DNA from 4 places in the Desulfovibrio fairfieldensis genome. Region 1 is predicted to be linked to each of the others. Evidence: riboswitches for the same ligand, from Rfam matches in the RefSeq annotation. Region 1 holds a riboswitch; each other region holds the start of a gene.
The links. A riboswitch is a leader RNA that binds a small molecule or an ion and turns the genes downstream of it on or off. The one in region 1 is predicted to bind cobalamin.
Positions count from the first base shown of each region.

Region 2: another riboswitch for cobalamin. It lies ahead of AXF13_RS07580 (anaerobic ribonucleoside triphosphate reductase); the one in region 1 lies ahead of AXF13_RS13320 (sirohydrochlorin cobaltochelatase).
Region 3: another riboswitch for cobalamin. It lies ahead of metE (5-methyltetrahydropteroyltriglutamate--homocysteine S-methyltransferase); the one in region 1 lies ahead of AXF13_RS13320 (sirohydrochlorin cobaltochelatase).
Region 4: another riboswitch for cobalamin. It lies ahead of AXF13_RS08855 (FecCD family ABC transporter permease); the one in region 1 lies ahead of AXF13_RS13320 (sirohydrochlorin cobaltochelatase).

Region 1 is NZ_CP014229.1:3,162,277-3,169,487, reverse strand. Features, by position in the region: gene AXF13_RS13335 (pyridoxal phosphate-dependent aminotransferase) at 1-500, opposite strand, end outside; gene sfsA (DNA/RNA nuclease SfsA) at 628-1,479, shown strand; gene AXF13_RS13325 (phenylacetate--CoA ligase family protein) at 1,641-2,930, shown strand; gene AXF13_RS13320 (sirohydrochlorin cobaltochelatase) at 3,062-3,973, opposite strand; cobalamin riboswitch at 4,018-4,255, opposite strand; gene AXF13_RS13315 (hypothetical protein) at 4,410-5,048, shown strand; gene AXF13_RS13310 (30S ribosomal protein S1) at 5,145-6,863, shown strand.
Region 2 is NZ_CP014229.1:1,774,559-1,781,769, reverse strand. Features, by position in the region: gene AXF13_RS07590 (M16 family metallopeptidase) at 1-1,382, shown strand, start outside; gene AXF13_RS07585 (hypothetical protein) at 2,097-2,999, shown strand; cobalamin riboswitch at 3,222-3,403, shown strand; gene AXF13_RS07580 (anaerobic ribonucleoside triphosphate reductase) at 3,534-5,789, shown strand; gene nrdD (anaerobic ribonucleoside-triphosphate reductase) at 6,013-6,183, shown strand; gene nrdG (anaerobic ribonucleoside-triphosphate reductase activating protein) at 6,161-6,787, shown strand; gene AXF13_RS07570 (bacteriohemerythrin) at 7,072-7,211, opposite strand, start outside.
Region 3 is NZ_CP014229.1:3,406,100-3,413,310, forward strand. Features, by position in the region: gene AXF13_RS14365 (hypothetical protein) at 1-331, shown strand, start outside; gene metE (5-methyltetrahydropteroyltriglutamate--homocysteine S-methyltransferase) at 473-2,737, opposite strand; cobalamin riboswitch at 2,997-3,174, opposite strand; gene AXF13_RS14375 (bifunctional diguanylate cyclase/phosphodiesterase) at 3,351-5,573, opposite strand; gene AXF13_RS14380 (putative bifunctional diguanylate cyclase/phosphodiesterase) at 5,683-7,211, opposite strand, start outside.
Region 4 is NZ_CP014229.1:2,087,748-2,094,958, forward strand. Features, by position in the region: gene cobI (precorrin-2 C(20)-methyltransferase) at 1-307, opposite strand, end outside; gene AXF13_RS08845 (ABC transporter substrate-binding protein) at 482-1,342, opposite strand; gene AXF13_RS08850 (ABC transporter ATP-binding protein) at 1,281-2,141, opposite strand; gene AXF13_RS08855 (FecCD family ABC transporter permease) at 2,195-3,280, opposite strand; cobalamin riboswitch at 3,425-3,617, opposite strand; gene AXF13_RS08860 (purine nucleoside phosphorylase YfiH/LACC1 family protein) at 4,070-4,834, opposite strand; gene AXF13_RS08865 (5-formyltetrahydrofolate cyclo-ligase) at 4,825-5,454, opposite strand; gene AXF13_RS08870 (metallophosphoesterase) at 5,527-6,216, shown strand; gene AXF13_RS16730 (Rne/Rng family ribonuclease) at 6,821-7,211, shown strand, end outside.

The DNA.
Region 1 (7,211 bases):
AGCAGCCTGGTCTTGTCCGTGGTCTTTTCCTCAAGCATGAGGGGCGTGACCTTGAAATTGCGTTCCGGCCCGGCATGCACGGTCACGGGCACGCCGCCCGCCAGCTCCACCATGTCGGGATAGCTCAGCCAGTAGGGCGCGGGAATCAGCACCTCGTCGCCGGGGTTGATGGTGGCCTGCATGAAATTGTAGAGGCAGTGCTTGCCGCCCGCGCCGATGATAATGGATTCTATGGGCACGGGCGTGCCGTAGTTCCGTTCAAAGTAGCGGCCCGCGGCCTTGCGCAGATCGGGAATGCCGGGCACGGCGGTGTAGCGGCAGAAATTGGCGTCAATGGCGGCCTTGGCCGCGTCGCAGATATGCCTGGGCGTGGGGAAATCCGGTTCGCCCACGGCCAGGCTGGTCACGTCCACGCCCTGCGCCTTGAGCTCCAGGGCCCGGCTGTTGACACTGAGGGTCAGAGAAGGTTTGATGCTGCGCAAGCGTTCGGAAATCTGCATGGAGGGCTCCTTAGAAGAGCGGCATGGCATTGAAAATGTCGCCCTTCTGACGTTTGGCGCGCGGACGCGGCGGAAAAGAACGAAAAATCTGCCGCGAATTTTTTAGCAGGTTCAAAGCGGGGTGTAAATGCGGGACAGGGATGAACAGGGATTGCCGTCCGGACCGGGCGGCTGTCCGGCCGGTGGAGGTTCCGGCAATGCGGATGCGGCGCCGCTGCTGCCCTTCGCGCCGGATTGCGTGATCGGGACGTTCGTGCAACGGCAAAAGCGTTTCAGTGTGGAACTGCGCCTGGACGGCGCTTCGGTCTGGGTGCACAGCAACAACTCGGGCAGCATGCTGGGCCTGACCCGGCCCGGCGCGCCGGTGCTGGCCTCTCCGGCGGCCAATCCGGCCCGCAAGCTCAAATATACCCAGGAATGCGTCTGGCTGGCGGAAAGCGCCGTACCCGGGCCGCCTCTCTCGTCGTCAAACCCGCCCGGCCCGGTTCCCGGCGGCCCCGGATTCTGGGTGGGGGTGAACACCAGCGTGCCCAACCGCATGCTGGAGGCGGCCTTTCTCGCCGGGCGGCTGGCTTTTGCCGAGGGCTATGCCGGGCTGACCCGCGAGGCCAAACGCGGCCAGAGCCGCCTGGACGGCCTGTTCAGCGGGCCGGTCCTGCCGCCGCTCTGGGTGGAATGCAAGAACGTGACTATGGTGGAGGACGACGCGGCCTGCTTTCCGGACGCGGCCAGCGAGCGCGGGCGGAAGCATCTGCGCGAACTCATGGACATTGTGGCCCACGGCGAGCGGGCGGCCATGTTTTATCTGGTGCAACGGCCTGACGGGCACTGTTTCGCACCGGCGGACTTTATTGATCCGGCCTATGCCGAGCTTTTTTATGAGGCGGTCGCGCGCGGGGTGGAGATCTATCCCTACCGGGCCGTGGTCAGCCCGCGCGGAGTGGATCTGGGCGGTTTGCTGCCCGTGCGCCTTTATTGACTTTCCGCGCGCGGGGAGTCTAGAAACGGGGCGGAACAACGAAATCGGAACAACAGGAAGCGGACACAAACAGCCGTTCCCGCCCGCACGGCCCGCGTATGGCCCTGGCACGGGCAGAACGGCGGGACAGACCGGCCAGACAAACAGAGGGGGCTCCTTCCATGCCCGACACGACCCATCGTTTCATTCCCCGGCTCACGGACGAGCAGCTCCGGCAGATCCAGTTGGACGGCCTGCGCTACACCCTGCGCCAGGCGCGCAACTCCCCGCAGTACCGGGCGCGGTTGGATGCTTGCGGCGCGCGTGCCGAGGATATCCACAGCCTGGACGATCTGCGCCTGCTGCCCACTGTGGATGTGGAGGATCTGCGCGAGGGCTACCCCCTGCCCCTGCTCTGCGTGCCGGAAAAGGACGTGGTGCGCATCCATGCCTCCAGCGGCACCACGGGCAAGCGCAAAATTCTGGCCTACAGCCGCCGCGACATCGAGACGTTCAGCACCCAGATGGCCCGCTGCTACGAGCTGGCCGGGCTCACGCCCGAGGACCGCATGCAGGTGGCTGTGGGTTACGGCCTGTGGACCGCCGGGGCGGGCTTTCAGCTGGGCAGCGAGCTTTTCGGCATGCTGACCATTCCGGTGGGGCCGGGCAATCTGGAAATGCATCTGCAACTGCTCAGGGACGTGGGCGCCAGTTGTTTCGGGGCCACGGCCTCCATGGCCCTGCTGCTGGCCGAGGAAGTGGAGCGCGCGGGCATCCGCGATCAGATCCGGCTGCGCAAGATGATCTGCGGGGCCGAGACGCGCAGCGAGAAAATGCGCCTGGCCATCGAGAGCAAGCTGGGCCTGGAAGGCAGCTATGACATCGCGGGCATGACCGAAATGTACGGTCCGGGCACGGCCATGGACTGCGACGCCCATGAGGGCCTGCATTACTGGGCGGATTTGTTCATCATCGAAGTGCTGGACCCGGACACCCTGCAGCCCGTGCCCGAGGGCGAAGTGGGCGAGATGGTGGTCACCAGCCTGCGCAAGGAGGCCGTGCCCCTGTTGCGCTACCGCACCCACGACCTGACCCGCCTGCTGCCGGGCCGCTGCTCCTGCGGCCTGAACATGCCCCGGCACGACCGCATTCTGGGCCGCTCCGACGACATGGTCATCTACAGGGGCGTGAACATCTATCCCGGCCAGATCATGGAAGTCATCGGCCAGTTCCCGGAACTGGGCGGCGAATACCAGATGGAGCTGACCAGGGACGAGCGCTCCCTGGACCATCTGGCCCTGATTGTGGAGCGCGCCCAGGATCAGCCGTCCGGCAATGACGCTGCCCTGGCCCAGGCTCTGGAGCGGCGGCTGCACAAGGCCATTCTGGCGCGCATGGAAGTGCGGGTGGCGGATTACGCCGGCCTGCCGCGTACGTTCAGCAAGTCCAAGCGGGTGATCGACAAGCGCTGATCCCGCTCCGTGCGTTGTGCCCCTTTCAGGACGATAGGGCGGACTTACCGTAAACCCGGCACGAAAACGCCGCCCGTCTCCACGGAGTGTGGAAACGGACGGCGTCTTTGCTGCGGTGGATAAATCCGGCTTTACTGCTTCTTGGGTTCCTTGGTCAGGTCGTCCACATTTTGCTTGGCATGGTCCACAAAGAGATCACGCACGCCGGGCACTTCGCCCAGGCCCTTGAGGTTGGCCTCCACCTTGAAACCGGCGGCCTTGAGCTTGGAAGCCCAGGAATCCTCCTCGTCCCCGGCCAGGTCGTTGCGGGCGTGGTCCCCGGCCACCACCATCAGGGGCTGCAGCCAGACTTTCTTGATCTTGTGGGCTTTGAGCTCGGCCAGCAGGTCGTCAATGCCGCGCGCGCCTTCCACTGTGGCCATGAAGACCAGGGGGTCACTTTCCTTGAACGTGGCCCGTGTGCCTTCAAAAACCAGGTCCGCCCGGCCGTGGGCCTGTCCGTGGCCCATGAGCACCACAGCCTCGCCCTTCCGGCGCTTGCCGCCCATATCAGCAAGCACGGCCTTGGCCACGCTTAAGGCATCCTTGTGCGACTCCAGCAGGGGGCGGCCCAGGTACACGGCCTCAAAACGGCCCGGATGCTTCTGGATATCCAGCAGCACGGCCCGCTCAAGCTCCGTAAATTCCTCGCCGGGCATCACATGCAGGGACTGCACGCGCACCACTTTCACCCCCGCCTTGGCCAGCGCGGCCAAGCCGTCGCTGATGCCGCCCACGGGCTTGCCCTGCTTGGCAAGTTTTTTGCGGATGATCTGCGAGGTGTAGGACCAGACCACGGGCGTGTCCGGAAACGCGGCCTTGAAGGACGCGTCCACGGCCTTGAACGAGGGCAGGGCTTCGGGCACGCTGGTGCCGAAAGCCACCAGCAGCACCCCTTCCTTGGGGGCTTTCTGATCCGCCGCTTGGACGGACGCGGCCAGCAGGGCCAGCAGAAGCAGGAAAAGCGGCAGGACGCGCGGGAACACGCGCAACGTACGAGACATGGCAACCTCCTCAATCGTGCGTTGAAAGGTGGATACGGCGGCGGCGCAAAGCGCCCCGGCCAGCGGGTGTTCGGACTTAAGGGATGTGGAGGTCCGCGTTTCTGATCATAATCAGGACAACGGCCCCGCGCCTCGGCTTCGCCTTCACCTGTGACGGCTGGCTGTCGCGCCCCGCCGGGATGTTTCCGGCAAGGCGAAGAAGCTCTGTACCCTCTTACCGCAGCGCGACTGTTTCCGATTTGCACGGAATTCCCCGCTACAGCGGGCAGAGGACAATAGGGAGGCGCAAAAGTCAAGACAAGTGTCGAAGCTGAAAAATGAGATAGCCGCCGTGACTCAGCGAAAAAGCACATTTTTTGCGATCAGGCACCAGGAGCTGTTTCCAGGCGCGCGCCGGGCCTTGGCCCGGCGCGCGTTTCAGGCTATACTTCCGAATATGGATACCTCCCTTGAGATGGATGCTTGTTGCGGCACCGGCAAGCGGCCTGAAAACCCCGCCGGGCTCAGCGCCGAAGTTTCGGCCGCGGCCGCGGCCCTGCTGCGCCGGGGCGTGCTGCTGCCCGCGCGAGGCGGGGATGCCGTGAGCCTGGGGCGTTTTCTGACCTTGGGGTTGGGGCTGGAAGAAGCATATGTGGAAAGCCGCATCCAGACCATTTTGCGTAACGGTCTGGCTGCGGATGATTTTGCCGTGCCCCTGGCCTCCGGCGACCGGCTGGCCCTTTCGGCGGCCATGCCCGGCGTGGCCGGGGCAGCCCTGCGCCGGGGCGGCCGGTACGCGGCCATGCGCGCCGCCATTACCCAGCGCCGGGAAGACGCGCCTCCCGCGCCCATAGCTCAACTTGAGGAACCGGTCTGGATCGAGCTGCGTTGCTTCAACAGCATTGCCGAGGAGTTGGCCGGGCATCTGCTGTGCCGGGGGCTGGCCGCCCGGCCCGCCGACGCGGGACAAGTCCTGCTTCCGCTGGCGGCCACGCCGCCAGCCGGTCTGGCGCTGCCTGAGCCGGGCCTGCTCTGGCTCGCGGCCTGGCAAACCCGACCCTGCTTCGCATTTTTCCGTCTCTCTCCTTGGCCGTAAAACCTTGCGCCGGACAATTTCTCTTGTGCTTTTCCTTTGCCTCTGATAATTTTTCCCACTCTCTCAGCGAGGGGAAATTATTTGGAGGCATGGCAGATGGCAGACAAGGAAACCGGGCACGACGAAATTAATTTCGAAAGCGCCCTCGAAAACTATCTCAATCCCGATTTCGGCGACCTTGAAGAAGGCTCCATTACCAAAGGCGAGATCGTCCGTGTGGATGACGACAATGTGCTGGTGGACGTGAATTTCAAGTCCGAGGGGCAGATCCCCGCGGCTGAATTCCGTGACGCCGCGGGCAACATGGCCGTCAGCGTGGGCGACAGGGTGGACGTTTATGTGGTGCGCAAGAACGAAATGGACGGCACCATCACCCTTTCCTTTGAAAAGGCCAAACGCATGCAGGTCTTCGACCAGCTCGAGGACGTGCAGGAAAATAACAGGGTCATCAAGGGCCATATCGTGCGTCGCATCAAGGGCGGCTACACGGTGGACATCGGCGGGGTGGAGGCGTTTTTGCCCGGTTCGCATGTGGATCTGCGTCCCGTGCCGGATATGGACGCTCTGGTCAACCAGGAATTTGAATTCCGCGTGCTCAAGATCAACCGCCGCCGCAGCAACGTCATTGTTTCCCGCCGCGTGCTGCTGGAAGAGGAGCGCGATTCCAAGCGTCAGGATCTGCTGCGCACCCTGGAGGAAGGCCAGATCGTCCAGGGCAAGGCCAAGAACATCACCGAGTACGGCGTGTTTGTGGACCTGGGCGGCCTGGACGGCCTGCTGCACATCACGGACATGAGCTGGAAGCGCATCCGCCATCCCAAGGAAATGATCACCATGGGCCAGGAGCTGACCCTCAAGGTGCTTTCCTTCGACCGTGAGAACAACAAGGTTTCCTTGGGCCTCAAGCAGCTCGTGCCCGATCCCTGGCAGGATATCTCCGCCCGCTTCCCCGAAGGCGCCAAGTGCACCGGCAAGGTCACCAACCTGGTGGACTACGGCGCGTTTGTGGAGCTGGAGCCCGGCGTGGAAGGCTTGGTGCACATCTCCGAAATGTCCTGGACGCGCAAGCTGCGTCATCCCTCCCAGATGGTCCACACCGGCGACGAAGTGGAAGTGGTCATCTTGGGCGTGGACGGCGAAAAGAAGCGCATCAGCCTGGGTATGAAGCAGGTCCGTCCCAATCCCTGGGAACTGGTGGCCGAGAGATATCCTGAAGGTACCGTCCTTGAGGGCGTCATCAAGAACATTACCGAATTCGGCATGTTCATCGGCATTGAGGACGGCATCGACGGCCTTATCCACGTGTCCGACATTTCCTGGACCAAGAAGGTGCGCCATCCCAACGAGCTGTACAAGGTGGGCGACACCGTGCAGGCCAAGGTGCTCACCGTGGACCAGGAGAACGAGAAGTTCACCTTGGGCGTCAAGCAGCTGGTGGACGATCCCTGGGGCCATGTGCCGGATACCTATCCCGTGGGCTGCACCATCAAGGGCGTGGTGACCAACATCACCGACTTCGGCCTCTTTGTGGAAGTTGAAGAGGGCATCGAAGGTTTGGTGCATGTCTCCGAACTGTCCGGCAAGAAAGTCAAGACCCCGGCGGAAATCTACAAGGAAGGCCAGGAAATCCAGGCCAAGGTCATCCATGTCAGCGCCGAGGAGCGCCGTCTGGGCCTCTCCATCAAGCAGATCAAGGATGAAGAGGAGCGCCGCAAACCCAAGGAATTCCATTCCGGCCCGCAGGAAGCCGGGCAGAGCTTGGGCGACCTGCTCAAGCAGAAGTTCGAGGAAAGCGAAAACAGCGAAAACAGCTAGGCTGGCTGTTTCAGCGATACAAAAAGGGCGTCCGCAAGGGCGCCCTTTTTCTGTGCCGGATCCGCTCGCTGTTTTTCATCATGGCAGGCGTTCTTGAGTCTGCCATTACCGGAACGGGATATCTGTTTTGCCGGTTTCATTGGATTTGTGGGCGGCTTTCACGCGTTATCACATAAATCAGCCGGGCATAGTCCCGTCTCATTCCGCAGCAGGCGAAAAATCCTTGCGCTGGCCGGGGACGGTCAAGGCACAACGTCGGCGAACTTGGGATCAGGATTCTGAACCAATCCTCACGCATGAGCCGAGCCGTGGCACTGCCGGGCAATAACGGCTCTTGTGGGGCACACA
Region 2 (7,211 bases), 1.4 Mb from region 1:
AAAATCAGTTGCAGAATGCCGTCAGCCAGTGGCTCGTGCCGGAACGGGCGCGGGTGCGCGTGCTGGCACCGGAAGGCGCGGCCCTGCCCGATCTGGAAGCCGTGCTGCGGAAGAACTGGCCCGCCGCTGCGCATGCGCAAAGCGTGGCGGCGGCAGCTGTGGCCGCCGGAAAGCGCGAGGTGGTTCAACTGGGCCAGGGCCGCACCCTGATCATGATCCCCGACGCCACGGTGCCCTATATTTCCCTGGACCTGATGCTGCCCGGCGGCAACGCACTGCTCAAGCCCGAACAGCAGGGCTTGGCGGATCTGACCGCCCGCCTGCTCACCGACGGCAGCGGCAATCTGGATGCCCAGGGCGTGGAGCGCTATTTCGCGGAACGCGCGGCCTCCATTGCCGCCAAGGCGGGTCTGCAGACCTTCGGCATCTCCCTGACCGGGCCCTCGCGCTTCAACGCGGAGTATTTCAGCGCGCTGGGCGATGTGCTTGCCAAGCCGCGTTTCGAAACCAAGGAACTGCGCCGTGAGGTGGATAACATGAAATCCGCCATCCGCCAGCGCTCGGACAATCCTCTGGCTTATATGTTCTCCAAGCTGAATCCCTTCCTCTATCCCGGCGGACAGCCCTATGGTTTTGACGGCCTGGGCACGCCCCGGAGCCTGGACGGCTTTGACCGCAAAGACGTGCAGGCTTTCTGGGCCCGTCAGTCCGGCCAGCCGTGGGTGCTTTCCGTGGCAGGCAGCTTTGACCGCGAGGCCGTGCTGGCCTTCGCCCAGGGCCTGCCCGCGCCGGAAGGGGAAGGCCTGGCCGTGGCCGCGCCCGACTGGGGCAAGGACAGAGCGCTCAGCCTGAATCTGCCGGGCCGTAATCAGGCCCATCTCCTGCAGATCTTCAAAACCGTGCCGCCCACCCATCCGGACGCGCCTGCCCTGATGCTGCTGCAATCCGTGCTTTCGGGCCAGAGCGGCCTGCTGTTTGCCAGCCTGCGCGACGAGCAGGGCCTGGGCTATACCGTAACCGCCTTCAACCGCAGCATGCCGGAGACGGGCTTCATGGCCTTTTACATCGGCACCACGCCGGACAAGCTGGAGCAGGCCCGGCGGGGCTTTGCCGGGATCATTGCCGAAATCAAGGCCAAGCCGCTGCCCAAGGCCCTGTTGGCCGCCGGAAGCAACCGCCTGCTGGGCGAATACCTGCGCGAGAGGCAGAGCCTGGCGGACCGCGCCGGTGAGGCGGCCACGGACGCCGTGCTGCACTATCCCCAGGATTTCCAGAAGCAGTTGCTGGACAAGGCCGCTACGCTGGCCCCGGCCGATTTGCAGGCCGTGGCCCGCAAGTATCTGGAACCGGCCAATGCCTATGAGGTAACCCTGCTGCCGTAGGAGCCGCTCCCAACGTGCTTTCATTCTCTCCTGCGCGAGGCCCGTTCCATGCGAAGTTCGAATATGCTTTACCATGCGTCCTGCGCCGGAATTCGCTTTCTTGGGCAGGGAATGAAACTTCCAACCTAGAGCTATTTCACTTTGAAATTGCTCTGGCGGCTGCGTAAGCAGGCGCTCGCCACGAGCGTCAGCCGTTGGCGGCTATGCCGCCGTACGGACATCGAGAGCAGAGCGAGCGGCTTAAAAACTTTGAGAATGTCAATTCTCAAAGTTAATCTGCTTAGAATATCCCCGGCGTTCGCAGGTTTTGTCTGAACAGCGCCCCGTCACGGTCAAGTTCGACCGGGACGGGGCGCTGTTGTGACTTTACAGAACGCGTCCGCGTGAGCTATCCATGAAAAATCCTTGGGAAATAGGGTAGGTTAACGTTGAAAGATTCCCTGCTCCGGCGCTCACTCGCGTGGCCGCCCGCGCCTGAGGCAAAAGGCTGAACCTCAGTCCCACCGGGCGTCAGCTATTGCCGCCGGGGCTTGCCTGAACCGTTCATGGCGAAGCCTGGCTGTAGCCGCAACGCGACAGACGAGGACAGCATTGCTGCGAATAACAACAGCAGCCGACTGAGGGCAGCGCCGGCTTTGAGAATGGCAATTCCCCAGCTTGCTCTGTGCCAAAGGACATGGCATGCATCCTTGGTGATGACAGGAGATCCGCGTAATGCCCCTCTGCCTCTGGCGTCCGAATATCGCAACCGCCCTGGAATACGCCCGTGACCGGGCCCTTCCGGTCCAACTCACCTTTGACGGCCGTCCGCGCGAAGCGGGACCTCTGCTCTGCACCGTAACCTTTACCGCCCGCGACATCACGGTCCTGTCCACGGCGGAGCCCCTGATTCCCGCTGAACTGAAGGGCGGAGAGTGCCGCATCTATTTCAAGCCGGATATCGAGGCGAATCCGGAAGAGGCAAGGGACGGGCAGGAAGAGAGCGGTAAGGCTGCCGTCGCGCGGCACGGTTTTTATTGCAACTGCCGCGTGCAGGATGTGCGGCGCGACGCCGGAAACGCCCTGACCGAGATCACTCTCAAGACGCCTTTCCGTTCCTTATGGCGGGAGTTGCGTCGGCACGAACGGCTGCGCCTGGGGCCGGACATGCTCAAAAAATTCCGCTTCTGGTTCGCGCCCATGTTGCCGGAGCAGCGCGGCCAGGTGCAGATCTATATGAGCCGTTACAGCCAGGATCTGGAACGGAAAATACGCCTGATCGACGTCTCCGCCGGTGGTGCGTTCGTGCGGCTGGTCGATTACGATCTGCTCAACGACATTGATATTGATCAGAATACGCTCTGCCTGCTCTATCTGGACTGCAACGGCCCGGAAGGGGAGTCCCGCAAGTTTTTTCTGGCTGCCCACAGCGTGATTGTCGGTCGGAATAAAAAGGACAGCGCTCTGAACCTGCATTTGCGTTTTGTGCGCTATCTGTCCGCAGCGCGGCGGGATGCCGTGCTGGACTGGCAGCCGGTGGGCGAGGAGGGCGTGCCCGGTCTGGACCTCTGGATCACGGCGCGGCTCGGCGGCCCGTCAGGGAGAGGAGCCGAAAGTCAGGCCGCCCCGGCGCGGTGAACCGGCGGGGGCGGCAAGATGCTCCCGCCCGGCATCGTCGGCGATGAAACCATCCGGCTCTACCTTTTGGAGGGCATGGCGGCCCGGCACTGTGGCCGGAGGGCTGACGGTCGTCGCCGTAGGGCCGTATCCTTAAAATTTATCTTTTAAATTCAGTATGTTGTTACGAAGCAAGGAAGCCTTTTTTCGCGCCTCTGATTGACAGAAAGGGGCTGTTTTGACTATCTCTAGAGATACGGAAGCGCCCTTCGGGGCTTAATAGGGAATCCCGTTCAAATCGGGAGCGGACCCGCCGCCGTGCGCCGAACTGATGCCGCTTTTCCTTGCGCGCCACTGGATTCGCTCCGGGAAGGCCGAAAAGCGAGCCGGCAAGCCGGAAGACCTGCTTTCATTCATCGTCTTTGAGGACGGACCGTCGGCAACGGGGCTTTTGCCGTCAGGTCTTGCAGTGAGGATAAATGCGTTTCCTCCTCCGCCTGTGTTGCGGGCGGAGGTTTTTTATTCCATACAGCCCCTCCATGCCTGGAGTTTTTCATGCCCGCCAGTATTATGAAACGGGACGGCGCGTCCGTGCCCTTTGATTCGGTCAAGATTCTCAACGCCATCACCAAAGCCAACCAGGCTGTGGGCGGCGAGGACATGTCGCCCACGGACCTGCTTTTCGTCACCGAGAAAGTCTGCAGAAAGCTGGATGAGCGCAGCCTCCGCCATGTGGAAGAAATTCAGGACGTGGTGGAAGAAACGCTGATCCAGTACGATTACGCCAAAACCGCCAAGGCCTATATTCTCTACCGCGCGGAGCACGCCAAGATCCGCAACGCGGAATCCTATCTGATGGATATCTACAAAAAGCTGACGTACTCCCCGGCCATCCGGGAGGACATCAAGCGGGAGAACGCCAATATTGACGGCGACACGGCCATGGGCACCATGCTCAAGTACGGTTCCGAGGGCTCCAAATTCTTCATCGACAATTATATCCTGCCCAAGGACGCCTCGGCCGCGCATCTTAACGGCGATATCCATATTCATGACAAAGATTTCTACATGCTCACCGAAACCTGCTGCCAGATCAATCTGATCCCGCTGTTCAAAAACGGTTTCTCCACCGGGCACGGCTATCTGCGTGAGCCCAATTCCATTGAAAGCTATTCGGCCCTGGCCTGCATAGCCATTCAGGCCAACCAGAATGAAATGCACGGCGGCCAGAGCGTGCCGCACTTTGACTATGCCATGGCCGAGGGCGTGATCAAGACCTATGCCAAGGAATACCGCAAGGCCTTCTGCGCCTGCCTGCGCATTGCCGGGGGCCTGGACGCGGCCGCCGCGGAGGAACTGGCCGGGAAACTGCTGGATGCCGTGGGCGTGCGCCCGAGCATGGCCGGAGCCGATGCTCTGGGCCGCGCGCTGACCGAAGCCGCTCCCGAACAGTGGAAAGAACTGGCGGAACGCGCCCACGCCTATGCCGTGGACGAAGCTCTGGCCAATACGGACCGGCGCGTGTACCAGGCCATGGAGGCCCTGATCCACAACCTGAATACCATGAATTCCCGGGCCGGGGCCCAGGTGCCGTTCAGCTCCATCAACTACGGCACGGACGTCTCCGCCGAGGGCCGGATGGTCATGAAAAACCTGCTCCTGGCCACCCAGGCCGGTCTGGGCAACGGCGAGACTTCCATTTTCCCGGTGCAGATTTTCAAGGTCAAGGAAGGGGTCAACTACAATCCCGAGGACCCCAACTACGATTTGTTCAAACTGGCCATGGAAACCTCGGCTAAACGCCTTTTCCCCAATTTCAGCTTTCTTGACGCCCCCTTCAACCTCCAGTACTACAGGGACGGTTATTACGACAGCGAAGTGGCCTATATGGGTTGCCGCACGCGTGTGCTGGGCAATGTGTATGATCCGGAGCGCCAGGTGACCTGCGGACGCGGCAATCTGAGCTTCACCTCCGTGAACCTGCCGCGCCTGGGCCTGGAAGCCCGTAATGATCCGGAAAAGTTTTACGCCCTGCTGGATGAGAAGATCGATCTGGTCTTCCGGCAGTTGCTGCACCGGCTCAAGATCCAGAGCGCCAAAAAGGTGCGCAACTATCCCTTCCTTATGGGCAACGGCATCTGGCTGGATTCCGGCAAGCTGGACTGGGACGACGGCATAGGGGAAGTGCTCAAGCACGGCACCCTGACCATCGGCTTCATCGGTCTGGCCGAGGCCCTCAAGGCCTTGGTGGGCGCGCATCACGGCGAAAGCGAGGAGGCCCAGAAGCTGGGCCTGGAAATCATCGGGCATATGCGCCGTCGCGCTGACGAGGAAGCGGAAAAGACCGGCCTGAACTTCACGCTCATCGCCACCCCGGCGGAAAGCTTGAGCGGGCGTTTCGTGTCCCTGGACCGGGAGCGCTACGGCAGTATTCCCGGCGTCACGGACCGCGATTATTACACTAATTCCTTCCATGTGCCGGTTTACTATCCCATCAAGGCCTTCAGGAAGATCCAGCTGGAAGCTCCCTACCACGCCATGACCAACGCCGGGCACATCACCTATGTGGAGCTGGACGGGGATACCTGCAAAAATCTCGAGGCCTTTGAGCGCATCATCCGCTACATGCATGATCAGGGCGTGGGCTACGGCTCCATCAACCATCCCCTGGACCGCGATCCGGTCTGCGGCTACACGGGCGTCATCAACGACGTCTGCCCGCGTTGCGGCCGCCGCGAGGGCGAGGGGATCAGTCTGGAGGCGCTGCGGGAACTCCGCAGAAAATACCCCCTGATGCCCAAGTGGGAATGAACGGTCGAGGTGGAATATCATAGTGGAGCAATTTCAACTTGAAATTGCTCTGGCGGCTGCGAAGGCGAGGGCGCGATTCACTTGCGCCGTTAAGCGCCGAAGCGGGCGTCTCTGACACTCTGAGAATGTAACTTCTCAAAGTTGATCCGCGTTATTGAACTCCGGTTCCCGAACCGGTGGGAAATTTTTTACAACTTTCAGAACCAGAAAGGAGATTGCGGCAATGCTGATGGAATCGCGCTTGTTTGAGGAAACGAAAACGAAACAGAAGATGGTGGGCCAGGGCATGGGCTTTGAGCGCATCCGCCGGATCACCGGCTATCTGGTGGGCACCCTGGACCGCTTCAACAATGCCAAGCGAGCCGAGGAGCATGACCGGGTCCGCCATGCCTGAGCGGACCGCGTCCGCGTCGCCCGCTGCGGCCCGCGCGCGGGCGGGATTGCAGTCGGACAGTGAATCGCGCCCGTATCTGCGCCCGTCTTTGCGTCTGTCCGGCATTGTCGAAGAATCCATTGTGGACGGTCCGGGCCTGCGCTTCGTGCTCTTTACCCAAGGCTGTCCGCACGGCTGCAAGGGCTGCCACAATCCGGAAACGCACAGCCTGGAGGGCGGTTTCATCCGCGACGTGGACGAACTCCTCGCTGTGTATGACGAAAATCCGTTGCTGGCCGGAGTTACCTTTTCCGGCGGCGAACCCTTTCTCCAGGCCGCGGCGCTCTGCGCCGTGGCCGAGAGGGTCCGCGCGCGGGGCGGGGATGTGGTCACGTACACCGGCTATACCTATGAATCTTTGCTGGCGCGGGCGGAACGCGGAGACGCTTCGGAAATAGCCCGCCTGCTGGAGCTGACCGATCTGCTCATTGACGGGCCGTATCTGGAAGCTCTGCGGGATCTGGATCTGCCCTTCCGGGGCAGTTCCAACCAACGCCTGCTGGACAGGGAGCAGCGGCGTCAGCTGGCGCGCGCCGCCGGAAAGCATGCAACAGATGCGGCCTGAACCGGATCGATTCCGGCGCGTCGAGACTTTGGTTTTTGGGGGCCGTTCTTTTCCGCCGCGCGACAAGGATTGCTGCGGAATCGCTTAGGGCCTGTTAACGCTATGCCTTTTTGCCCTCCTGCCGCGTCAGATTTCACCTGCTTTTTCGGTCGAGTACCAGAAGAGTACACTCCCTCAAAGCAGGTTTATCTTCCTTGCAGGCGAACAAAAATTCTATAGTCTTAACAGACCCTAGAGCAATTTCACCGTGAATCTGTTCCAGAATGAATCCGGCACGGCCGGGATCACCCCCGGCCGTCGCCCGACGCTTTGGCAAGATAGGGGGCAAAGGCGACATCCATGCCCTGAATGTGCTCAATGAGCCAGTTTTTCAGAAAGTCCAGCACTTCCGTATCCACATTGGCCTTGCCGTCTGAAACCGCGT
Region 3 (7,211 bases), 240 kb from region 1:
GGTGCGCAGGCCTTTTGCCCCGGAGGAGCGGCCCACAGTGGACGAGCTCTGGCGGGTCTGCCGGGAATGGCTCGCGCCGGAGCGCGGCCGCGCGGTCATTTTCCGCTTTCTGCGCAGCCTGACCCCGGAGGGCCCGCCGGTGAATCGCCACTGGACCACCGCCGACCGCATGGACGATGAAATCCTGCACCTCTTTGATTGCAGCCATGAGGCCGAAGCCATTCTGAACATCCGCAAGGACAGTTTCGTCACCCGGCCCGAGGCCGTGAGCCAGGGCCGTCTGCTCTATATCCAGCCCGGCAGTCTGCGTCTGCTGCGTCTTCCGTTTTAAGGAAGCGCTGACTACCGGTCTTTTTGCCCTCTGCCCGCGTCAGGCCCGCTCCGTGGCCCTCGGCAAAGAACAACATCCTCAGTAATCAGCACTTCCTTACCAGTCTATCGGATAGGCAGGTTTCGACCCGTCCGGTGCGCGTCAGCGCAGGCTTTCACGTACCCGCAAAGCGGCGACGACCATATTCTCAAGAGAAGGATATGCCTCGTCCCACTGGCGGGTTTTCAGGCCGCAATCGGGATTCACCCACAACTGTTCCTTGGGAATGTGGCGCAAGGCCCTGCGCAGGAGATCCGTCATCTCCTCCACGCCGGGAATGCGCGGGCTGTGGATGTCGTACACGCCCGGCCCCACTTCTCCCTGATAGCGGAACTCGGTGAAGGCTTCCAGCAGTTCCATGCCGCTGCGGCTGGATTCAATGCTGATGACGTCCGCATCCATTTGGGCGATCCAGGGCAGAATGGCATTGAACTCGCTGTAGCACATATGGGTGTGGATCTGTGTGGCGTCCTCCACGCCGGACGCGGCCAGACGGAAGGCGTCCACCGCCCGGCGCAGATAGTCTTCCGCCGAGGCTTTGGTCAGGGGCATGCCTTCCCGCAGGGCGGCCTCGTCGATCTGGATGATGCGGATGCCCGCCTTTTCCAGATCCAGCACTTCGTCGCGGATAGCCAGAGCGATCTGTTTGCAGACTTCGCCGCGTTCCAGGTCCTCGCGAACGAAGCTCCAGCAGAGAATCGTCACCGGGCCGGTCAGCATGCCCTTAACCGGTTTTTGCGTGAGCGACTGCGCGTAGAGAATCCAGTCCACGGTCATGGGCCGCTTGCGGTACACGTCGCCGTAGATGACGGGCGGCTTTACGCAGCGGCTGCCGTAGCTCTGCACCCAGCCATTCTGCGTAAAGCAGAAGCCGCCGAGCTGCTGGCCGAAATATTCCACCATATCGTTGCGCTCAGCCTCGCCATGCACAAGGACGTCCAGGCCCAGTTTCTCCTGCTTTGCGATGCAGTTTTTGATTTCCTGTCTGATGGCGGCCAGATAGTCCGCTTCCGGCATGTCGCCCCGCTTGTAGTCCAGGCGGGTTTTACGGATGGCGGCGGTCTGAGGGAAGGAGCCGATGGTCGTGGTGGGCAGCGGGGGCAGGTTGAGCCAGGCCTGCGCGGCATGCCGCTGCGGATAGGCCGAGCGGCGGGAAAGCTGGTCCGGCGTGACGGCGGACGCGCGTCGGCGCACGGCGTCAATGCGGCTGTCGGCATGCCCGGCAGCCGCCCGCAATACGGCGGCATTGGCCGCCAGGGCCGCGTTGTCGCCGTTTTCCGCAATGTTTCGCAGGTCGGTCAGCTCCGCGCACTTCTGCACGGCAAAGGCCATGCGGTTCCGGATGTGCTCCGGCAGGGTTGTTTCTTCCTCCAGGTCCACAGGGCAGTGCAGCAGCGAGCAGCTTGATCCCAGCAAAACCCGTTCCGTGCCGAGCGCGGCGACGGCCCGCGTGACAAGGGGCAGGATTTGGGCGTAATCGCTTTTCCAGATATTGCGTCCGTTCACCACGCCGAGCGAAAGCGCCGTGTCGGCGGGGAGCTTGTCCAGAACGGCATCCAGTTGTTCCCTGCCGCGCACCATGTCCACATGCAGCGTTGCGCAGCCGGAAGCGAGGGCTAGATCCAGATTCCGGCAGAGCGGGCCGAAATAGGTCGTCAGCATGAGCTTGCCGTTGCTGGCCGTGTTCAGGGCCGCGTAGGCCTCCCGAAAAGCCCCGCTCGCCTCTTGCGGCAGAAGTTCCGTGCAGAGCACGGGTTCCTCAACCTGGATGCGGTCGCACAAGGGCGCAAGAAGCGTAAAAAGGTCGGCATAGGCGGCCGTAACCGCGTTCAGCCGCGCCCACTTGTGCGCGCCGTTGCGGGCTTTTGCCAGGGCCAGCCAGGTGAACGGACCGATCAGGGCCGGTTTCGGCGAAAAGCCGAGTTCCCCGGCCAGCCTTGTATCCGCGACCAGCGGGTGCTCTTCGCGATGCCAGGGCGTATCGGCATCGATTTCTGGCACAAGATAGTGGTAGTTGGTGTCAAACCACTTGGTCATTTCCAGGGCCGGAATGTTGCGCCGCGCATCGCCGCGCGCCAAGCTGAAATACAGGTCCGGGTGCGCGTCCTTGAGGCAGGGGGCAAAGCGGGGGGGCATTGCGCCGAGCATGCGGGTTATGTCCAGCATGCGGTCGTAGAGTGAAAAATCGCCTGTGGTCACATAGTCAAGACCGGCGTCTTGCTGGATGCGCCAATGGCGCTTCTTCAGCGCCGTGCAGGTTTCGGTAAGCGCTTCAGCGGCAAGATCGCCTTTCCAGAAGGCTTCGAGAACCTGTTTCAGCTCTCGCTGTTTTCCGATGGACGGGAAACCGAGAATGTGGGTTCGCATGGGATGCTCCTTTCAAAAGAGTTGAAAGGGCAGTCTATTTCACGTGCGTCCAGAGCCGGAATACAGGGATGCATCCGGAGAGGGCGGTCCGTCTTTGTGCAGGATAAACCGCGCCGCTAAATTGCCGCACGGCGCATCCGCCGCTGAGCCGTGGAACGCAAAACAGCGGAGATGCCGGGCCGTTGGGCGGCAATTTCAAGCGTAAGCTCCAGTCCGGGCAAATGCCTATACGCGAGACAGTACTGCCGTGCCGCGCCGATCGCGGCCATTGTGACAAGTCGTCTCCTGACTTCCGGCCCGTGCTCGCCTTGCCTTCCCGTTCGTCCGTGTCGAACAGTGGCTTCGGCTGGGTTTGTCCCGGTTACAGTGGCGCGTCCGTAGCGGATTTACACCGCTTTCCGTTTCTCATCACAATATCTAGATAAATTGATATATACTTTGGCCTGTGCTGTCAAGCATTGCCGAAGGACAGGCCCACGGGGCGAAGGCGTGGAAAATCGCCGCAAGAGGGCGGTGTTCAATGGGGGGGCATGGATTGGGGACGGCGTTGCCCCCCGGCGGCCTTTCCGAGAAGCGCATGGATCAGGAAAAGCGTTCCGGCGGTAGCGGCGGTTCAGTATTCCCGGTCCGGAGCGTTCAGGCCCAGGGGCAGGTTCAGGCGGAGGGCTTCCTCCTGGAGACTGGGGTCCACCCAGAAGGCTTTTTCCTGCACAAAGCTGAGCACTTCGAATTCCTCGGGATCCACCGGGCGCGCGTAATAGTAGCCCTGGGCGTAATTGCAGCCGATGCTGAGCAGGAAGTGCGCCTGCTCCACGGTTTCCACGCCCTCGGCGATGATTTTCATCTTGAGCTGGCGGGCCATGGTGACGGTGTTGCGGGCCACGATCTGGCCGCGTTCATTGTCCGTGCCGTCGCTGATGAAGGTGCGGTCCAGCTTGACGATGTTGAAAGGCAGGGCGCGCAGGGTACTCAGGGAGGAATAGCCCGTGCCGAAATCATCCATGGAAAAGACGAAACCCTGTTTCTGGAGGTCGTTCATGACCCGGATCAGGGTTTTTTCGCTTTCAAAAAAGGCGCTTTCCGTGAGCTCCAGCTCCAGCAGATGCCGGGGCAAATGGTATTTGTCGGTCAGGGCCAGCAGCTTGCCGCAGAAATGGTCGTCGTTGAAGTGCATGCGCGAGACGTTGATGGACACGGGCGTGGGCCGGTAGCCTTTGTTCAGCCAGAGGCGCAGCATTTTACAGGTCTGTTCCCAGATGTACTCGTCAAAACGGACGATGAAGCCGTTGCGTTCGAACAGCGGCACAAAGCGGCCCGGCAGGATCAGTCCGTCCGTGGGGTGCCGCCAGCGGGCCAGAGCCTCGGCCCCCACAATGCGGCCGCTGGAAATCTCCACCTTGGGCTGGAGATAGAGCACGAACTGGCCTTTTTCCAGAGCCTCGTGCATTTGATCCTTGATATTGTTTTCATCCAGCAGCCGGGCGCGCAGCTCGCCGTCATAAAAGGCATAGTTGGTCAGGTCGCTGCCCTTGACGGTTTTCAGGGCCAGATGGGCCCAGTCGCAGAGCACGTGCACCGGGGTCCTGCGTTTTTCCACCGGGCAGATGCCGAAAAAGAGCATGACCCGGTAAGACTGGGTATATTCGCGCAACTGGCGCGAGAGCCAGCCCACAAAACGCCGGACCCGCTCGCGGTCGCCCGCGAGGCAGGCCACAAATACATCGCCGGACAGGCGGGCGAAGGTTTCCCACCGCTTGTCGATCTGTTCGCGCACGAGATGGGCGATGGCCCGCAGCAGGCGGTCGCCTTCCTCCAGGCCGAACATTTCGTTGATGCCCTTGAAGCCCGCCACGTCGAAACGCACGATATGACGCGGCCCGTCGCCCTGGCGGATCAGCAGGTCGGCCTTTTCAAAAAAGGTCTGCATGTTGTACGCGCCGGTCAGGGGGTCGTATTCAGCCCTGAAGCGCAGGGCCTGCGTGGCCCGTGTGACTTCATCCACGTCGCTGATGGTGCCGATGTAGCGGATGCCGAGGTCCGGGTCGGCCAGGCAGGTATAGGTGACCCTGCACCAGATGAGGCGCCCGTCGCGGCGGCGCAGGCGCACGGTCATCTCGCCGGAGGAGGCGCCTTGCTCCAGCGCGTTCAGGCAGTCTTTGAAAATTCCTCCGTCCTCCGGGGAAAGCACATTGTCCTCGCGCCAGACGTCAAAAAGCCAGCGGCCGTTGTAATCGCCCGCCAGCAGTTGCGGAATGTGCGGCGAGGTGTAGGTGGGCTGATTGTCGCGCCATTCGAACACCAGAGTATTGGTGTGGTCCAGCACGGCCTTGTAGCGCAGCTCATCCAGACGCCGGCGCTGGAGCAGGGCGTTTTCGCGGGCCAGGCCGACGGCGCGTTTCTGCTCGTCCACATCCTGCACGCAGATCATGTGCAGGGGGCGGCCGGAAGCGGCACAAACCAGGGGAAAGACAGTGAAGCGCGCCCAGCGGTATTGCCCGTCGAGGCATTTTTTGCGCACGTCGCCGGAGGCATAGCCCTGTTTGAGATTTTCTCCCTGGAGCAGGGCCTTGGGATTGAGCACGCGCAGGAAAATTTCCCGGTCTTCAGGATGGATGAGCGTCTCGGCAATGGCCCGCAGGGTGGCGGCCACGCCCATGCCGGGCGGCGGCGGGCAGAAGCGCACGTCGCCCATGTGGATCAGACGGTAGCTGTCGCCGCTGAAATCCACTTCAAAGATTTCGCCGAAGATGCTGCGCAGCACGCAGTTGTAGCGGGCCTGCTCCATCTCGTCCGTTGCCGGTCCCGGCGCGGCCGATGTCTGAACCCGCTGTTCCATTACGCATCCTTGACGCGGTCGGCGTTTGGAAGCTCATGACAGGAGACTTCCTTGTAATTTTTTAGCACTCCCGCCGCCAGTTGGCAATCCGGGCGCGTAGCGGCGTGGTTTACTTATCCGTGGTCTCGTTGCTTTCCCCGTCGGGGAGGCGGTCCTGAAGGCGCGGGTCCACCCAGAAGCACTTGCGGTGCACAAAGCTGAAGGTTTCAAATTCCCGCGCGTCCATGGGCCGCGAGTAATAAAAGCCCTGAGCCTGGTCGCAACCCATATTCCGCAGAAAAAGGGCCTGTTCCACGGTTTCCACGCCTTCCGCGATAATCCGCATGCCGAGCTGTTTGGCCAGGACGATGGTGTTGCGGGCCACGATCTGGCCGCGCTGATTGTCCGTGCTGTCGCTGACAAAGGCGCGGTCGAGCTTGACGGTATTGAAAGGCAGGGCGCGCAGGGTGTTCAGCGAGGAGTAGCCGGTGCCGAAGTCGTCCATGGAAAAGGCGAAACCGGCCTCCTGGAGGCTGCGCATGGTCCGCTGGAGGATTTTTTCATTTTCAAAAAAGGCGCTCTCCGTGAGCTCCAGTTCCAGCAGATGCCGGGGCAGGCGGTATTTGTCGGTCAGGGCCCGCAATTTGCCGCAGAAGCCGTTGTCGTTGAAGTGCATGCGCGAGACGTTGATGGACACGGGCAGGGGACGGTAGCCCTTGTCCAGCCAGGAACGCAGCAGCTTGCAGACCTCCTCCCAGATGTATTCGTCCAGCAGGATGATGAAGCCGTTGCGTTCGAAAAAAGGCACAAAACGGTTCGGCGGGATCAGGCCGCGTTCCGGATGCCGCCAGCGGGCCAGGGCTTCGGCCCCCACAATGCGCCCGCTGAATATTTCAACCTTGGGCTGGAGGTAGACCACAAACTGGCCTTCGGCCAGGGCCGTGTACATCTGGTCCTTGATGAAGAGTTCGTCCAGTACCCGGCTGCGCAACTCGTCGTCATAAAAGGCATAGTCGGCCATGCCGCTGCCCTTGACGGACTTGAGGGCCAGATAGGCCCGCTCGCAGATCTCGCGCACCGGGGTTGCCGGGTCGTCCACCCGGCAGACGCCGAAAAAGAGTTCGGGCCGGTAGGACTTGGTGTATTCCGCTGTGCCGCAGCGCAGCCATTCCATGAATTCCCAGACGCGCTCGTGGTCGCCCTCCAGGCAGGCCAGGAAGATATCGCCGGAGAGCCGGGCAAAAATCTCCCGGTCCGAAGAGAGATTCTCCTTGGTCAGGTAGGAGATGGCCCGCAAAAGGCGTCTGCCTTCTTCCTGGCCGAAGCGTTCGTCGATGGATTTGAAGCCCGCCACGTCATAGCGCACGATGTGGCGCGGCGCATCCGGATTTCTGCGCAACAGCCGTTCGGTCTTTCCCAGAAAGGTGGGCATGGTGCAGGCGCCGGTCAGGTCGTCGTATTCCGCCTGCTGGCGCAGGGCGCGCGCTGTGTGGATGGCCTTGTCCACATCCCGGATGCTGCCTACATAGCGCGCGCCGGTCGCGGTATTGTCGATCCGGGTGCAGGAAACGACGTACCAGGTGAATGCGCCCGTCCTGCGGCGCAGGCGCACGGTGACCGCGCTGGAGGGGTCGCTGCCGGCCAGGGCGCGCAGGAAGT
Region 4 (7,211 bases), 1.1 Mb from region 1:
GCGGATCGCCGATGGTCAGGAAGGCCGCGTTTTCCCCGCCTTCCAATACATCACGGGCGGCTTCGGCGGCTTTGAGCCAGGCCGCGCGCAGAATCCCGGCGTCGCGGGTCATGGGAAATTCCAGGCGCAGCAGGCGCGCGTCCGCGCGCAGATGGGGCCGGGCTGTGTCCAGGGCGGCGGAATAGTCGTTGCGCGGCGAGGCCGCCGCCAGGATCACGTCCACCGTGCGCAGGACGTTCACGGCCCGCAGAGTCAGCAGATCCGGCGCGCCGGGGCCCACGCCCAGTCCGTAAAGAGTTCCGGTCATATCTTGCTCGCTTGCTCGTTGGTTATCAGATGTAATATTCCGCCCGGCACGATAGGAGTTTTGCCCGCCGGCGAGGAGAACAAGCTTTTTCTGCAGCGCAGTGGACTCTTCTGGTCCATGAGCGGAATAAAAAGCGCTGTTCGACAACGTCCAGCGGGCAAAAGAACATCGTGCCTAAGGATGAAGCCAGCGCTCCAACCCCTCCGCCGCCTCCACGGCGCGGGGGCCGGGCCGGGCGAAACGGTCCTCATCCACCACAAGTACCCGTCCCGTGCGCACGGCGCGCAAATCCCGGTAATGGGCGCGCTCGGACAGAGGCTGCGGATCGGGATTCATGGGGCCCTTCTGGATCAGGTAGGCGTCCGGGTCAGCCAGAATCAAGGCCTCCTCGTTGAAGCGCACCAGTTTCTTGTCGTCCGCGACCACGTTTTCGCCCCCGGCCACGGCAATGATCTCATTGACGATGCTGCCTTGCCCGGCGGCCAACAGATTGGGATAGCGCACTTCATAGAAAACGCGCACCGGCTTTTCCCCGGCATGGCGCGCCCGCAGCGTTGCCAGGCGCGCCCGCCAGTCCAGAATCAGCCCGGCGGCCTTCCGCTCGCGTCCCGTGAGACGCCCTAGCTTTTCCAGCACATCGAACATCTTGTCAAAAGAATCCATCTCAAACGTCAGCACATTGATGCCCAGTTTACGCAGGGCTTCGGTCTGCAACAGCGCCTCGCGCCGTCCGGCGAGCTGAAGCACCAGATCCGGCTTCTGAGCCACGATCAGTTCCGCATTGGGCCGCATATGGGTGCCTATGGCGGGCAGACCGGCCAGCTCCGGCAGATGGGCGTCGGCCACGGTGCGCGCCACCAGCAGGCCGCGCGCGTCCAGGGCCAGCAGCAGCTCGTTGTAGGCGCCGTACAGGGCGATGATCCGCTCGGCCGGTTTATCCAGAGTCAGCGTGACGCCCGTGTCGTCAACCACCTCAATGGGAGCCGTCTGAACCGGGGCCGGATTCAGGCCCGTCAGCAGCAGAACCAGCAGCAAAATTGACGGCGCCGTTGCTCCACGGCCCGGAAGCGCGCCCCAGCAGCGCCTGGGGCAGGCCCCAGCGCGGATGCGGAAAAACCCGGATGGGAATATCATACAGGACACTGAGTTTCTCCTCGGTAAAGACCTCGGACACGGGGCCGTCAAAGAGTACCCGGCCGTTTTTCAGGCCCATGAGCCTGGTTGCATACAAGGCGGCCAGATTGCAGTCGTGCATGGCCATGAGCACGCAGGCCCCGGCGGCCCGGCGGCGCTCCAGCAGATCAAAAAGTTCCACCATGCGGGCCAGATCCAGACCGGCGGCCAGCTCGTCCAGCAGGAGCAGCGGGCTCTCCTGGGCCAGAGCCCGCGCCAGCAGCACCCGCTGCAGTTCCCCGCCGGAAAGCTCCCCCACGCGGCGCGCGGCCAGAGCGGCGGCTCCGGTGGCGGCCAGGGCCTGTCCGACGGCGGCGTAGTCCCGCCGTCCGTAGCCGCCCAGCCAGGAGAGGTAGGGATAGCGCCCCAGCAGGACCATCTGACGCACACTCAGGCCGGACGGACATTCCGCGCGTTGCGGCACCACGGCCGCCAGCCGGGCGCGTTCGCGCGGACGCAGGCCATCCAGCGGCCTGTCCGCCAAACGTATGCCGCCGCCCTGGGGCCGCAGCACGCCGGAAATGCAACGCAGCAAGGTGGTTTTGCCGCTGCCGTTAGGTCCCAGCAGGGCCACGCTTTCTCCGCCTCGCGCCGCCAGGCTCACGCCGCGCAGCACGGGCCGCCCGGCATAGCCCGCCGTGAGATTGCGCACGTCCAGCATCGGCCCTTCCACTGCTCTGCTCAGCGGCCTGTCCATTGATCGTGCGCCGGACATCAGCGCCGCCGCACCAGAAGGGCGAAAAACGGCCCGCCCAACAGGGCCGTGACCACGCCCACGGGCAATTCCTGGCCGCCGCCCAGCACGCTGCGGGCCAGGACGTCAGCCCAGACCAGCAGTACGCCGCCGCCGAAAAAGGCCCCGGCCAGCAAAGGGCCGTGCCCCGGTCCCAGCAAAAGGCGCAGCACATGCGGCACTACCAGGCCCACAAAGCCGATCACTCCGGCCACGGCCACGCAACCGGCGGTCATGCAGCTGGCCCCGGCCAACAGCCAGAAGCGCGCCCGGCCCACATTAAGGCCCAGTTGCGCGGCCTGCTCGTCGCCCAGCGAAAGCACGTCCAAGGCCCGCCAGCCCAGACCCACGGCCAGCAGACCGGGAATAAGGGTCGCCAGCAGCAGGGGCAGACTGTCCCAGCCCCGGCCTTGGAGCGAGCCCAGAATCCAGAACACGATGCTGGTCACGGATTCCTCATTGAGAGCCTTGACCAGGGCCACCAGGGCCCCCAGAAAGGCGGCCACGGCAATACCCGCCAGAATCACGCTTTCGCGGCTGAAATCCCCCTTGCCCCGGCCCAGCCAGAGCGCGCCGCACAGGGCCAGCAGGGCCCCGGCCAGAGCGGCGGGAGCCACCAACCCGGCCTGGGTCACTCCCGCCGCATGGCCCAGAATCCGCCCCAGCCACAGGCCGAACCCGCCGCCGACGCCGCCCAGGGCGATAGCCATGCTGGCGCCGCAGGCCGCACCGGCGGAAATGCCAAGAGTGAAAGGATCGGCCAGGGGATTGCGCAGTACGCCTTGCAGGGCCACGCCGGCCACGGCCAGCGCGCCGCCGCAAAGTGCCGCCAGACAGACCCGCGCCAGACGGATCTGCCCCACTACCAGGAGTTGGGAGGCGTCCACCGGAGCGGCGGCCAGGCCCAGGCTCGCGGCCAGCGCGCGGAAAACCTCATTCACGCCCAGCGGGAACGGCCCCGGCAGACAGGCCAGCGGCAGGGAGCATAGCCAGAGCGCCGCCAGCCCGGCCAGGGCAAGGCAAAGGGACCGCGCCCGGGGCGGCCGGGAAAGGGCATCTATGTGCATATCATATGGGGCTATGCGGACAAAAAAAGCCTCTTCCATACCTGGAAGAGGCCCGTATTTCCTCTGCCTGACCGGCAAAAACCCGTTGCCGGAGAACATCTCACGCCAGAGCAATGCACTTTTTCAAAGTTAAGCTGCTCCAGGAGCGCGAAAATGGGCACGGCAGGTCTTCCGGCTTGATCCCCTTGCCCCGGCCTTCCCGTTTCCAGTGGCACAAAATGGGGCGCGGTTTGCGGATCTCACGGCGGCGGGTCCGCTCCCGTTTTACACGGGATTCCCTTTTCAAGCCGTTCCGCGTTGCTCCGCCGGTCCGGCTACCGTTGCCAGAGGCACATTAGGCGCGGCGCGCGGCCCTGTCAATGCGGCCGGACAGATGCATCTGACTCCAGCTTTTAAGGCATCTTATTTGCCGGGATTATCCGTCAAAACCGGCCTGTTCGACGTTGGCGGCGTCATCCGGCGTTTTTGCCGCTCACGTACTTGAGTACAGCCCTGCTCTTGATGCCCGTAAGGCTCGCCCGGCTCGCCAACGGGCACGGCCCTTTGGGCCGCCTTTCGGTCGGTTTCCACGCAAAAAAGCGCCATTTTCCTTGCCAACGCCGAAGAATCTTAGTTTTTAGAATTCTCCCGGCACCAGCCATCCGCCTGCGCTTCGCTCCGGCGGAGCAAAGGTGGCTTTGCCCAACTCTTGGGAAAGAGTATATGATAAATACCAATATATTGAACCAGCTGTATAAATTAAATGAACTTTTATACGCTTGCCCAAGGTAGACGCGCGACGGATCAGCCTCAGGCCGTGGTCCAGATCAGGCTGGCCTGACGGCCGGACCTTTTTTCACGCCGGTAAGAGAAGAACTGTCCGTTGTTGGAAGCCGTGCAAAGATCCAGGCCGTAGATTTGGCGCTCCGGCAGACCGGCTTGTTGCAACTGCCGGCGGGTCAGGCCCCAGAGATCCATGGTCCGCGTTGCCGGGTCGAACCAGGGCCGGAAGTCGTCGCTCCATTCCCGCTCGAAGTTGACGAACTCCGCCCGTCCCGGCCCCAGGCTGGGTCCGCGCACGGCCAGCAGGTCGCAGGGTTTGAGATCATAGCGCGCGCAGAAGCGGGCCACGCCCGTACCCGGGAAATCGCAACGGTTGCCCCGCCAGCCCGCGTGCAGGGCAGCCACGTATCGACCGCTCTTGTGCGCCAGCAGAATGGGCTGGCAGTCCGCGGTCTTGATCAGCAGGCCCAGGCCGGGCCGGGACACGGCCATGCCGTCGCCGTCCGCCGTGGACCGGGTTTCGCAGGCCACGGCTTCCGGCTCGAAGAGCAACACGTCGCCGTGCACCTGATTGAGCTCCGCCCAAGCCGTGAGACCGTGCGGCTGCAAGGCCGCCAGCAGGTCGCGGCGGTTGCCCGTTACAATATCCGGGTCGTCCTCGGTGCTGAAGGAAATATTGCCGCCGTCATAGCCGTTGCGGTACACGCCGCCGGGGATGGCGGCTCGGACCTGAAAGGCGCAACGGACATTCTCAAGACCGGGAAACTGAAAAGGAATGTAGCTTACAGACACAGAAACTGCTCTTCCGTGCAGAGATATTGCACGCGTTGATCCCACTGTTCCAGGGGCAGATTTTTGGCAACCTGGAAGGCGAAGCACAGGCCCACGCGCGGGCAGGCCAGTTCGCTGTCCAGAAAACGGTCATAATACCCTCCGCCGAAGCCCAGGCGGCCGCCGTGCAGGTCAAAGGCCAAGCCAGGCAGTACCAGCAGATCCGGCTTAAAGGCCTTGCCCGCCCCTTCCGGCCCGAAGCCCGGCAGCCCGTCCTCGGGCTCGCGCAGGCCGAAAGGGCCGGTCCGCAATTGTTCCGGCCCCGTGCAGGCCACGAAGTCCATGATCCCCGCTTCGCCGGGCCGCACGCGCGGCAGCCAGACCGTGCGCCCGCTCTTCCAGGCGGCGTCCAGCAGCTTGTCGGTGGACAATTCGCCCTTGAGGGCCACATACAGCGCCACGGAATGCGCATTGCGCCAGCAGGCGCCCTCAATCAGCCGTTGCTGGGCCTCCAGACTGCGCGCCCGCGCCAAACCCGGCGGCTGGCGGCTGCGCAGCTTGCGGATATGCTCCCGCAGGGCGGCCTTGCGCGCCGCGACGGGTTCCTCGGACATGGGGGATTCGGGAGATGTGGGAAGCATGGCGGCTCTTTCCATCCGTGGCGAGTTATGGCAGGATTGCGACACCATTTTTATAACAAAGGATAGGACGCCATGCCAAGCGCCGATACGCAGGATTACCTCTGGATAGCCGTGGGCGACATCCACGACGACCCCGCCTGTTTCCATCGGATTCCGGAACTGGCCCAGGCCGACGGGATCATCGTCACCGGCGACCTGACCATCACCGGCGGCGTCAAGCAGGCCGAACTGGTCATGGAGGTTCTGCGCGCCCACGACCTGCCGGTCTGGGCCCAGATCGGCAACATGGACCGGCCTGAAGTGGATGCATGGCTGAGCGAGCAGGGCTGGAACCTGCATACCGTAACCCGCGAACTGACGCCGGACACCGCCATTTTCGGCGTGGGGGCCTCCACGTTCACGCCCTTCGGCACGCCCAGCGAATTTCCCGAATCCACCTTCGCGGCATGGCTGGACGCCTGCTGGCAGCGCGCCCGGCGCTATCCGCATACGGTGCTGGTTTCCCATAATCCGCCCAAGGATACGGCCTGCGACGTGATTCCCGGCGACGTTCATGTGGGCTCCACGGCGGTGCGTGAATTTCTGGAAGAAGCCCAGCCCGACATCTGCCTCTGCGGCCATATCCATGAAGCCAGAGCCGTGGACCGTGTGGGCCGTACCGTGGTGGTCAACCCCGGCGCGCTGGCCCAGGGCGGCTACGTGCTGCTGCGCTCCAACTCGGGGCGGCTGTCCGCGGAACTGCGAGTGTTGGAAAACTGCTGACACTTCGCGCCCGGCTCCTTCCTCCCCGCCCTGTTCTGAAAGCGGCTGGAAGCGAAGGCCGGGCGGCCCTTCTTGCATATTTTCACAAAAGACGTATTATAGAGCAGATTAACTCTGAGATGTCACAATTTCAAAGTTTTGAAGACGCCCGCTCCGGCACATCACAGCGCAAATAAGTCGCGCTTATGCCTTGTGGCGGGCGGCTGCCTTCGCAGCCAGCAGAGCAATTTCACTTTGAAACGGCTCTATATAAAATAAGGTCCGGCATGTCCGCGGCAATTGCGCGCCTGTAACGGCGCTGCTGCCGCAGTGCTCCACGCGGCGTTCGACAGGCCGGGCTCACAAATTTTTTCGCGGCGCTGTTTTTCAGATTGCCGCCAGAAGGATTTTCATGACTACTGACCAGGATTTTCCCGTGGCCGCGTCTCCGGCTACGGATGGCGCAAGCCAGGACCGTTCCACTGTTGCTTCCCCTGTTTCCCCCGCACCGGCGGACTCCGCCGTTTCCAGCGAAGCCCCCGCTCCCAAACGCCGTACTTCTTCCCGCAGCACTAAAAAACCGGCCGCCAAAACAGCACGCGCTCAGCCCCCAAAAGAGCCCGACGTGCCGACGGCTGGCGGCAAGACCACGGAAAATGCCGACACCGCAGCCGCCCCCAAGGCGCGGGGCGGCAGGCGCACGACTGCAAAAATCCCGGCCCAAGCCCCTGAAGGCGGCGAGGACAGCCCGGCCAAGGCCAAACGTGCTCCGGCCCAGCGCACGGGCAAAGGCCGCCGCAGCGCCACGGCCAAAACCGGCAGTGCTGAAACCGGCGCAGAGGCAATTCAGGCGGCGGCCCCACCGCAAGCCCCGGCAACCGGGGAGAGCCCTGCGGAAACACCCGATAAGCCTGCCAAGGCCGCTCCCAAGCGCGGCCGCAATAACACGACGCGCGGCAGCCGGGCGAAAAAGGCCCCGACATCCCCAACGTCCATTGACGTCTCCGCCGCCCCTG